2 regions of the Kluyvera sp. CRP genome follow, and region 1 is predicted to be linked to the other one. Evidence: predicted binding sites of a transcription regulator. Region 1 holds the regulator's gene; the other holds the start of a gene.
What was found. The regulator CRP, encoded in region 1, controls carbon source genes, mostly activating them, when cyclic AMP is high. The targets are predictions, from matches to a motif close to ATGTGANNNNNNTCACAT.
Positions count from the first base shown of each region.

Region 2: a site for CRP is predicted at 2,099-2,116, ahead of K7B04_RS11475 (maltoporin). Genes of this name have one in related genera too.

Region 1 is NZ_CP082841.1:1,560,450-1,565,975, forward strand. Features, by position in the region: gene K7B04_RS07205 (aspartate aminotransferase family protein) at 1-930, shown strand, start outside; gene K7B04_RS07210 (YccS/YhfK family putative transporter) at 923-2,998, opposite strand; gene crp (cAMP-activated global transcriptional regulator CRP) at 3,053-3,685, opposite strand; gene K7B04_RS07220 (OsmC family protein) at 3,990-4,394, shown strand; gene K7B04_RS07225 (phosphoribulokinase) at 4,445-5,308, opposite strand; gene K7B04_RS07230 (YheU family protein) at 5,374-5,526, opposite strand, start outside.
Region 2 is NZ_CP082841.1:2,442,254-2,447,779, reverse strand. Features, by position in the region: gene K7B04_RS11495 (GNAT family protein) at 1-344, shown strand, start outside; gene ykgO (type B 50S ribosomal protein L36) at 341-481, opposite strand; gene K7B04_RS11485 (type B 50S ribosomal protein L31) at 481-744, opposite strand; gene K7B04_RS11480 (LacI family DNA-binding transcriptional regulator) at 864-1,937, opposite strand; gene K7B04_RS11475 (maltoporin) at 2,207-3,472, shown strand; gene K7B04_RS11470 (hypothetical protein) at 3,491-3,667, opposite strand; gene K7B04_RS11465 (glucose PTS transporter subunit EIIB) at 3,736-4,050, opposite strand; gene K7B04_RS11460 (beta-galactosidase) at 4,123-5,526, opposite strand, start outside.

The DNA of each region.
Region 1 (5,526 bases):
ACATTCGCCGAGCGCGTGGTGTTCATGAACTCCGGCACTGAAGCCAACGAGACCGCCTTTAAACTGGCGCGTTACTACGCTTCAACCCGCCATAGTCCGTATAAAACCAAAATTATCGCCTTCCATAACGCCTTCCACGGGCGCTCGCTGTTTACCGTCTCCGTCGGCGGTCAGCCAAAGTACTCCGACGGTTTCGGCCCTAAACCTGCCGATATTGTTCACGTGCCGTTTAACGATCTGCACGCGGTGGAAGCGGTGATGGATGACCACACCTGCGCGGTGGTGGTGGAGCCGATTCAGGGCGAAGGCGGCGTGCAGGCGGCGACACCTGAATTCCTCAAAGGGTTGCGCGACCTGTGTGACAAGCATCAGGCGCTGCTGGTCTTTGATGAAGTGCAGAGCGGCATGGGGCGTATCGGTTCACTGTTTGCTTACATGCACTACGGCGTGACGCCGGACATTCTGACCAGCGCTAAAGCGCTGGGCGGCGGCTTCCCGGTCAGCGCCATGCTGACAACCAACGATATTGCCAGCGCTTTCCACGTCGGTTCGCACGGCTCTACCTACGGTGGTAACCCGCTGGCCTGCGCGGTCGCCGGTGCGGCCTTCGATATTATCAACACGCCGGAAGTGCTGAACGGCGTCAATGCTAAGCGCGAGCGGTTTGTTCAGCATCTGCAACAGATTAACGCGAAATACGATGTCTTCAGCGATGTGCGCGGGATGGGGCTGCTGATTGGCGCCGAGTTGAACGCGAAGTACAAAGGCCGCGCGCGCGACTTCTTGTATGCGGCAGCGGATGTCGGTGTGATGGTATTGAATGCCGGCCCGGACGTGATGCGCTTTGCCCCCTCGCTGGTGGTGGAAGAGGTGGATATCGACGAAGGTATGCAGCGCTTTGCCCAGGCCGTCGCGAAAATTGTTAGCTAGTTTGCCGCTTTAACCAGCCGCCGTGCCGTGGGCGCTGGCGCCAGGCCACCGACGAAATAGTGTGCATGGTGTTCAGGTGCCCCAGAATTCGCTGGAGATGCTGTTCCATGGTGCTTAACGGCCCGTGGGACAGTGAATCCGGCGCTTCCATAATGTTGACCTCGCCACTGCTCCCCGCTTCATCGTATTCCAGACGCTGCTGACAGCGTTGTAGAGCAATCTCACACGACTCCAGGTACTGCTGCGCCAAATCAGGCGTCAACATATTGTGCTCGCGCGCCAGCGTCGTCATGGCATTGATGTGCTCGACGATAAACTGGCTGTGGGTCACCCACAGTTTCATATCTTCAAGATAACGTGAATTAAAGCCCGGCTCCTGCATCGCCTGGTTCAGCGTGTTGTACAGCGTGTTGTGTGCCTGGTTGACGCGCATGCGCTGGTAGGCCAGCTTCGGTGCCTGTGGGTCGGGGCTGAGGATCAGGCGGATAGCGTCCTGATCGGCCTCCAGCGCCGCCTGGGCGTTCTGGCGCAGCTGGCCGCTCTGCCACTGCGGCCATAGCCAAATCATGCCGCCAAAGGCGATCAGGCAACCAATGATGGTGTCGATAAAGCGGGCGACAATAAACTCTTCGCCATTAAGCGTCAGGATTTGCAGGGTGTACACCGCGGTGATGGTAAAGCCGACGGTCGCCCAACCGTAGCTGCGACGAATAATCAGGTAGCTCACTAACGTCACTATCAGCATGCCCGTTAGCGCCCAGCCCTGCGGCGTGTGGAAGTGCAGGGCCACGGCGGCAATCACCAGACCGGCAAGGGTACCCGCTGCTCGGTGGAAAATTCGCACCCGGGTCGCGCCGTAACCGTTTTGTGTGACCAGCAGCACCGTCATCAGGATCCAGTACGGTTTCGGCAGGTGCAGCGCCGCGCCCATCAGGCTGGCGATGCTCAGCATCACGCTGAGACGCGCGGCGTTACGCAGGGCGGGAGAGCGCAAAGAGAGGTAGCTTTTTAACGCCGGGAACAGCGGCAGACGGCGTTCTTTGTCGGCCATCAGGTTACGCGGGTACAGCGGGCGCTGGGAGCGTAGCACGCGGGCAATGCGGCTGAAGTGCCAGGCACAGAACTGACCCACCGGGTTATCCGGGTGCTGGTCGGCAATTTTCTCCAGCGCGCCAATCTGTTTATCCATGTTGAAGCGGGTAGGGTAGCGGTGATAGAGAATATCGTCCGCCAGCACGCGCAGGCGTGCGGCTACCGTCTGGGCATTCCAGCGGATTACCGCTTCCGCATGGCTGCGTTCAACCAGCTTCTGCACCTCTTCCGGCTGATGCAGGCTGACGGAGATATGCTCCTGCAAATCCAGCCCAACCTGGAAAGCGCGCAGCAGCCGCTTGTAGTCATTGTGCTGGTTCGCCGCCAGCATGTGCAGTTGCTGGTAGCACTGGGAAATCAGGTCCACCACCTTTTGCTGGCGAGTCAGCAGCGGCGGCAGCGCGGTGGTGGGATCGGTATGCTGGGTGAGCAAGCTGTATTTGGCTTCGCAGTAGTCGGCAAGCTGACGGTAAAGCAGGCTGAGCGACTCGCGTAGCGGCTGCTCGCGCCACATCCAGAACCACCACCAGTTGAATAGCCCGTACCATAATGTCCCCAGCGCATAGATCAATAATGGCTGCCAGATGGGCATATTCCCTGCCAGGCTGAGGGTAAAAATGGAGGCAATTAGCGAGGCGGGCAGCAGTCGTCCGTGTAGCGCGCTGATCTCTGCCGTGACGCCAAGCAGCAGCGCTAGCCCGGTCAGAATCAGTGGCAAAGGCACATCGCGCGCCAGCAGCAGCTGAACGGCGAGACTACATCCGGCGAACAGGCAGCCGCCGATGATCAGACGCTTGAAGAAACGCTTATGCGGGGTATCAAGCCCGGCAATGTTGCAGCAGGCGGGCACCAGCGAGAACAGCAACCCCTGCTGGAGGTGGCCGAGCAGTAGACCAATGGCAACGGGCAGACACAGCACCAGCGTTTGCCGCAGTGCATAGTTGACTTCCGGGTGGTAAATCAGCCTGCGCCACATAGGGGGAAAACAAAAACGGCGTACTGCATGACGCAATACGCCGTTTGGGCTGGATTAGCGGGTACCGTAAACGACAATGGTTTTGCCGTGTGCGGAGATCAGGTTCTGATCTTCCAGCATCTTCAGGATACGGCCCACGGTTTCACGAGAGCAGCCGACGATCTGGCCGATTTCCTGACGGGTGATTTTGATCTGCATCCCGTCCGGGTGGGTCATTGCGTCAGGTTGTTTTGCCAGGTTCAGCAGGGTCTGAGCGATACGACCGGTGACGTCGAGGAACGCCAGGTTGCCGACTTTCTCAGAGGTAACCTGCAGACGACGCGCCATTTGCGAAGAGAGACGCATCAGGATGTCCGGGTTAACCTGGATCAGCTGACGGAATTTTTTATAAGAGATTTCAGCAACTTCACAAGCGGTTTTTGCCCGTACCCACGCGCTGCGTTCCTGGCCTTCTTCAAACAGGCCTAACTCACCGATGAAATCGCCCTGGTTGAGGTAAGAGAGGATCATCTCTTTCCCTTCTTCGTCCTTGATGAGTACTGCCACTGAGCCTTTTACGATGTAATACAGCGTCTCTGCTTTTTCACCCTGGTGAATCAGCGTGCTCTTCGATGGGTACTTATGAATATGGCAATGAGACAAGAACCATTCGAGAGTCGGGTCTGTTTGCGGTTTGCCAAGCACCATGCGCGGTTATCCTCTGTTATAAGCTCTTCCCGGCGGCAAAAGCATTGCGGCCACCGGTTGCAATAGTATCCTTCCCGTTACCTGGGAAGTCGGCTGTCGAATACTGTCGCAGCCTGTAATGTGATGTCCTCTGCATACATGCAGTACGTTTATGTATTACCGTAGCATCCTGACTGTTTTAGCATAGCTTTAGCCGTGTGTCTCCTGGTGTCTCGCTTCAGCATGACGTCGATCGCCTTCCATTGCGAGAATTGTTATGTGCGCGTAATCTGAGAAGAAAATTGCAACCTTGGAGTTAAAAATTATGCAAGCGCGTGTGAAATGGGTTGAAGGGCTGACCTTCCTCGGTGAGTCCGCTTCTGGACACCAGATCCTGATGGACGGCAACTCTGGCGATAAAGCGCCAAGCCCAATGGAAGTGGTGCTGATGGCCGCGGGCGGCTGTAGCGCCATCGACGTGGTGTCTATCCTGCAGAAGGGCCGCAACGACGTGACCGACTGCGAAGTGAAGCTGACCTCCGAGCGTCGTGAAGAAGCGCCGCGCCTGTTCACCCACATCAATCTGCATTTTATCGTCACCGGTAAAGGGCTGAAGGATGCGGCGGTTTCCCGTGCGGTGGATCTGTCTGCCGAGAAGTACTGTTCTGTTGCGCTGATGCTTGAAAAAGCGGTGAATATCACCCACTCCTACGAAGTGATCGAAGGGTAATTCCTCGCACGCAGCGAATCCCTCGCCCCTGTGGGGTGAGGGTTCGTGCATTAGTTTCGCCCTTCCATCATACGCTGCACCAGCGGTGTCATGATCAATTCCATCGCCAGCCCCATCTTCCCGCCGGGAACCACCAGCGTATTCATATGCGAGATGAATGAGCCTTGCAGCATGGCCAGTAGCCACGGATAGTCGATGTTGTCGAGATTGCGGAAGTGAATCACCACAAAGCTTTCGTCCAGCGACGGAATGCCCTTGGCGGCAAACGGGTTAGAGGTATCGACCGTCGGCACGCGCTGGAAGTTGATATGGGTGCGGGAGAACTGCGGCGTGATGTAGTTGATATAGTCTTCCATCGAACGCACCACGGAATCCATCACCGCTTCGCGGGAATGTCCGCGTTCGCTGGTGTCGCGGATCATCTTCTGGATCCACTCAAGGTTAACGATTGGCACCACGCCGACCAGTAGATCGACGTGGCGGGCGACATCATGCTGTGGCGTCACTACGCCGCCGTGTAGCCCTTCGTAGAACAGCACGTCGGTCGGTTCTGGCAGCGGCTGCCAGGGGGTAAACGTGCCGGGTACCTGATTCCACGGTACCGCTTCGTCGTAGGTATGCAGATATTTACGCGACTGCCCTTTACCGCTCACGCCATAGTCGCGAAAGGTTTGTTCCAGCAGGCCGAAGTCGTTGGCATCCGGACCAAAGTAGCTAATATGGCGGCCCAAATCACGGGCTTTACGAATGGCCATATCCATTTCCGGACGGGTATAGCGGTGGAAGCTGTCGCCTTCCACTTCTGCCGCGCGCAGGTTGAGTTGAGCAAAGATTTTACGGAAGGCGAGGCTGGTGGTGGTGGTCCCCGCGCCGCTGGAGCCGGTAACGGCAATAACCGGATGTTTGGCAGACATGCGAATAACTCCCTGAAAAGACGACAAGGGAAGCGTGGTAAACGCCTCCTGCCGTTAGAGTATAGTTAACCGCGAAATTGGTTACGGGGCATGATGTTGACGGTCTCATGAAGCTCAGACCAGACCAGCACCGCTTCGCCTGTTTGTAGCTGGTGTTTTACGTCGGCGACCTTTTGCGCAAGTGAACGTTCATATTCACCATAATCAGTGCCTTCGCG
Region 2 (5,526 bases), 880 kb from region 1:
GGCATGTTCACTTTTCGCCACTGCTTAGCCGCACGCCCGCCTCGACGGAAGCGCAGTGGCTGTTGATGCGCTACGCCTTCGAGACGCTCGGCTACCGTCGCTATGAATGGAAATGCAACAGTTTCAATGAACCCTCACGCCGTGCGGCACTACGTTTAGGTTTTCAGTTTGAAGGACGTTTTCGCCAGGCGCTGGTGATTAAAGGCCACAACCGCGATACCGACTGGTTTTCCATTATCGACGGCGAATGGCCCGCGCTGGACCGCGCCTTCCAGGCCTGGCTTGCCGCCGATAACTTTACCGCCGACGGCAAGCAGCGCCAGTCCCTGGAGGCTTTCCGTTAACGACGTTTTTTGCGCCCCTGTACGGCTTTAAAGCGGGGGTTGGATTTACAGATCACGTAAAGACGACCTTTGCGCTTCACTATCTGACAATCCGGGTGGCGCTGTTTCGCACTGCGCAGCGAGTTAAGTACCTGCATCAGGACCCCCTTTTCACATCAACAAAGCGGCCAAAACGCTGGGTAAAGCGCGCGACGCTACCTTCGGCGGAAACGCTGCGCTGCTTCCCGGTGTAGTACGGGTGCGATTTTGATGAAACATCAATCGTGACATAAGGATATGTCACGCCTTCCAGCTCAATTTCCCGGTCCGTTTTGATGGTGGAGCCGACTTTAAAGTACTCGTTAGCGCTGGTGTCGTGGAATACCACGGTACGGTAATGGGGGTGGATGTTCTCTTTCATCTGAGCCTCAATTAATATGTTATAACATAACAATTACGATACGCCGTCAAAAAGCGCTTTGCAACACTACAGTTTTAAGGGAAATAGCCGAAGTGCAGACTGCACTCCGGCAAGGGAGGTTAGCGGCTAAGCTGATGCGCAATCGCGCGCAGCTGCTCGGCAATCGCCTGCATATCTTTGCCCTGCTCCACCTTCGCACCAGAAGAGTGGCGCACGACAAGGCGAGCAGGGAGAATGGATGAAGTCCGTGACGAAGCGTTGTCGTCACTTTCAAGAATGCGGCGTACCGCCTCTTTGCCCTGCAAGTCCAGGTCTAGCGATACCGTGGTCAGCGCTGGGTAGAAAAATGAGCTTTCATAGGTATCATCGTAACCAATCACCGACTTTTCGCCGGGAATGGCGACCTGATGCTGATGAAATGCGCTCAGCACCCCTAACGCCATCTGATCGTTCCCCACCAGCACCGCCGAGAAATCCGGGGTCTCGCGCAGCATTTGCAGCGCACAGGCATAGCCGCTTTGTGCATCCCAGTTGCCGTGCAGCACGGTCACCGGCTTCAGTCCGTAGCTATTGAGCGTATCCAGCCAACTTCTCAAACGTAGGTTGGCGGAGACAGAACTCACCGGGCCGGCCAGAATAGCCATCTCACGATGACCCGACTCATACAGATATTTGACGCTGGCACGGGTGCCATCTGCCGGATTAAACGAAACGTTATACACCGAACTATAGGGATCAACATCGAGGAAAAGGCAGACGATATCATCGTTGTCATCTGCAATTTTCTGTGCTGTTTCAGTCTCTAATGGTACGTTGATAATCACTTTGCTGACCAGCTGTGATTTCAGTTCGTTGATCGAATCCTGAACACTATGATTGACGTTCTCATCAATCATCGAAATCAGTACCTGATACCCCTCTACATTTGCGTAGCGTTTCACCGCTGCCGCAACCTGAGAAGGCGCGTGCAACGCCAGTGAAGTGGTCACCAGTCCAAGGGTATGAGTGGTCTTGCCAACCAGCTGCTGGGCAAGTCGGTTTGGGACATAGCGGAGTGCCTCGATGGATTTCTCCACCTTGTGGCGTGTGGCTTCGGATACATTGGCAGATTTATTGAGTACCCTGGACACAGTCTGGTAGGAGACGCCCGCATGGCGAGCAACGTCTTCCAAAGTTGCGCTTTTAGACTTCATCGTCCGGTTCCTTATGTTGTTATCGCTAGATTGTAACAGGGGTCATCCCAAAAAACGTCTACCGACCTGATTTATGACATACGATAACATAAAAAAGAGATACGCCCACATTCCCATGCAACAAGAAACCCCTTACAAAATGAACAGAAAATGGTTAATTTATTTGCAGTTAGTCACATATCAACAATCAAATGTTTGCCAGATTTTACATTTAGGCATTTTATTACACTCGTTATGTGAACGTAATACAAAACAAAACGAGGATAATAATGAAAACAACCATACGCACGCTTTCAATTGCGTTAGCTACTGCGCTGACTTCATCTTCTCTGCTGGCGGCAACGTCAGTTCCTATTGATTTCCATGGCTACCTCCGCTCCGGCGTAGGCGTTTCTGGCGATGGCGGAATGCAGGAATGGCAAAAAAACAAACTCGGCCGTTTGGGAAACGAAGCCGACACCTACGGTGAACTTGAATTGGGTTCTGAGGTGTATAAGAAAAACGATGTCAGTTTCTACCTGGACTCAATGGTCAGCATGGTTTCCGACGGTTCAAACGATAACGAAACTACCTTCGGCGACGATGCGCAGTTTGGTCTGCGTCAATTAAACCTACAGATTAAAGGGCTTATCCCGGGCGATCCGAATGCGGTTATCTGGGGTGGGAAACGCTATTACCAACGCCACGATCTGCACATCATTGATACCAAATACTGGAATATTTCCGGCTCCGGCGCCGGGATCGAAAATTATACCGTCGGCCCTGGCGCAGTTTCATTGGCCTGGATCCGCGGCGACGCCAACGATGTCGACTATCGCGTTGACGGTGATAACGACGTAAACATTAACTACATTGATCTTCGCTATGCGGGCTGGAAACCATGGAGCGGTGCCTGGACCGAATTCGGTATCGACTACGCCATGCCGAACGCAACTGACAAACAGAAGGATTACGGCGGCCTGTATGATGCTGATAACGGTGTAATGCTGACCGGTGAAATCAGCCAGGATATGTTTGGCGGCTATAACAAGCTGGTGCTGCAATATGCCAACAAAGGCCTGGCGCAGAACATGGTCTCCCAGGGTGGAGGTTGGTACGACATGTGGAACTACGTCAATGATGCCACCGGCTACCGTGTTATCAACACCGGTCTGATCCCAATTACCGACAAGTTCTCTCTTAACCACGTGCTGACCTACGGTTCGGCGGATAACACCACCGAATACACCGATAAATCACGTCTGGTCTCGTTGGTTGGCCGCGCGCAATATCAGTTCACTGAATATGTACGTTTAATTGGTGAAGTGGGTGGTTTCTATCAGAAAGACTCATACACTGACGGTAGCCACTATAAGCAGAGCGGCGAGAAATACACCATCGCGTTAGGCCTGGCAGATGGCCCTGACTTTATGTCTCGTCCGGAGCTGCGCGTCTTTGCCTCTTACCTGAATGATTCCGAACAGGGCAATGCCTTTAACGACGGCACCGCCAGCGATACCTGGAACTTCGGCGTGCAGGTGGAAGCCTGGTGGTAATACGTTAACCTGACTGAATCATTGTTTTGCCCTAATTCTATCTTTTGTTATTTGCGCCAATTTTATATTTGCCACTCCATTATTGTTTCTATCATCTGGCCTTGGGGATAATGCTATTATTAGGTTGTCCTCTTTTTTTATCGCACCAATAATAAAAAACCCCGATATCAAATCAGGGTTTTCATATAAAGCCATTATTTCCCAAATAAACGAAGCGCCATCCGGCAGAACCGTGAAAAATTTCCAGATGGCAACATACCAATTTATTTATTACCCGCAAAGTGTTCATCTAACAACTGACGCAGCGCATCAGATTGCTTGCCAAAAATAGCGTGAACCTGCTGCCCAAGAATAATAACCCCCAGCGCACCTTCATTCTGCAACGCCTGAGAATCCACGACAGACAGGTCCTTAACCGTGACGCGCAATCGCGTAATACAGGCATCAACATTTTCAATATTATTCTGACCACCAAATGCGCTAATCAGACGCTGAATTTGCTGTTGCTCGCTGGCGCTTAATGGCACCGACGGTTTAGGCTGGGAGAAGTAGTGCAGGAAGGATTTAAGACTGACCATCATCGACGCTCCTTGATTATCTACAGAAGTAAAAAAGCCTGCTCGGATGAGCAGGCTTGGAATTGCAGCGGATTATGCTTTACGACGAACGATACGGCAGTCCCAGGGTTGCAGCACCTGCTGACCGCTGGCATCAGCGCCTGTCGCGGCATGTTCATAGCCATCCGGCAAGGTAACTGTCTGCGTCTGCGCGGTAAAGTTCTGCACAAAGACAAAGGCGCTTTCGCCATCGGTACGCGCGGTAGCCACCACCCCAGGTGGAAAGATGCTGGCAACCGCTCGCGGCAGCGCCAGCTCATCCATTAACGATGTGAAGAAATCTCGCTGGAACGCCAGATCGTTGCGCGAAGCAATATGCCACGCCTTGCCCTTACCGACGCTATTGACGGTCACGGCCGGGCGCCCCGCATAGAAATCATCACGATACGCCGCCAGCGTCTGCGCGGTTTCAGGGTGAATCAGTTCACACAGATGGCGCACCTGGTAAGGCCCCTGCAGTCCAACCATGTTTCCCGCCAGCCCCTGAACCTGGTTACGCTCGCCGTCGTCCAGGCAATCTATCTCTTCCGCCCAGATACCTAACAGCTTGCGCAGCGGGCCAGGGAAACCGCCCAGGTGGCAGAGATCGCTTTCATTGACGATCCCCGTCCAGTAGGTGGTGACCAGGTGGCCGCCGTTAGCGACAAAGGCTTCGGCGCGCTCGGCAAAACCTTCGCGCACCATATACAGCATTGGCGCAATCACCAGCTGATAGGCGCTGAGATCGCCATCGGCGTCAATCACGTCTACGGCGACCCCTTGCTCCCAGAACGGACGGTAGTGTTCGTTCACCGTCAGCTCATACTCCATACCTTTGTTACGTGGCCCTTGCGCATCGTCCATGGCCCAACGGCTCTGCTGGTCAAAGATGATGGCGACCTTCGCATCAGTGCGACAGCCGACAACGTCCGGTAGCTGTCTTAAGATATGACCAAGCTGAGTGACCTCGCGGCCAACGCGGGTATCGAGATGCCCGACATGATCGATAATCGCACCGTGGAATTTCTCCACCGAACCACGGCTCTTACGCCACTGGAAGTACTGCACGGAATCCGCGCCGTGGGCTACGGCCTGTAGCGAAGAGAGGATGTGCATACCCGGTTTCTTCAGCTTGCTGGTCGGCTGCCAGTTGGTCACACTCGGCGTGGATTCCATCAGCACGAACGGTTTGCCGCCCTTCAGTGTACGCATCATATCGTGGTACATCGCGGTATAGCAGGCGAGCGTGGTCTCGTCTTTATCGCGATGCCACATTGGATAGCTATCCCAGGAGATGAAGTCCAGCGGCTCGGCGAGCTGCGAATAATCGTAATCGTAGAAATACTCCATAAAGTTGGTGGTCACCGGCAGGTCCGGGTTCACCGCCTTTAATGGCGCAATTTCATGACGACAAAATTCAGTCACCTGCGCGGTGTTAAAACGTCGCCAGTCGAGGTT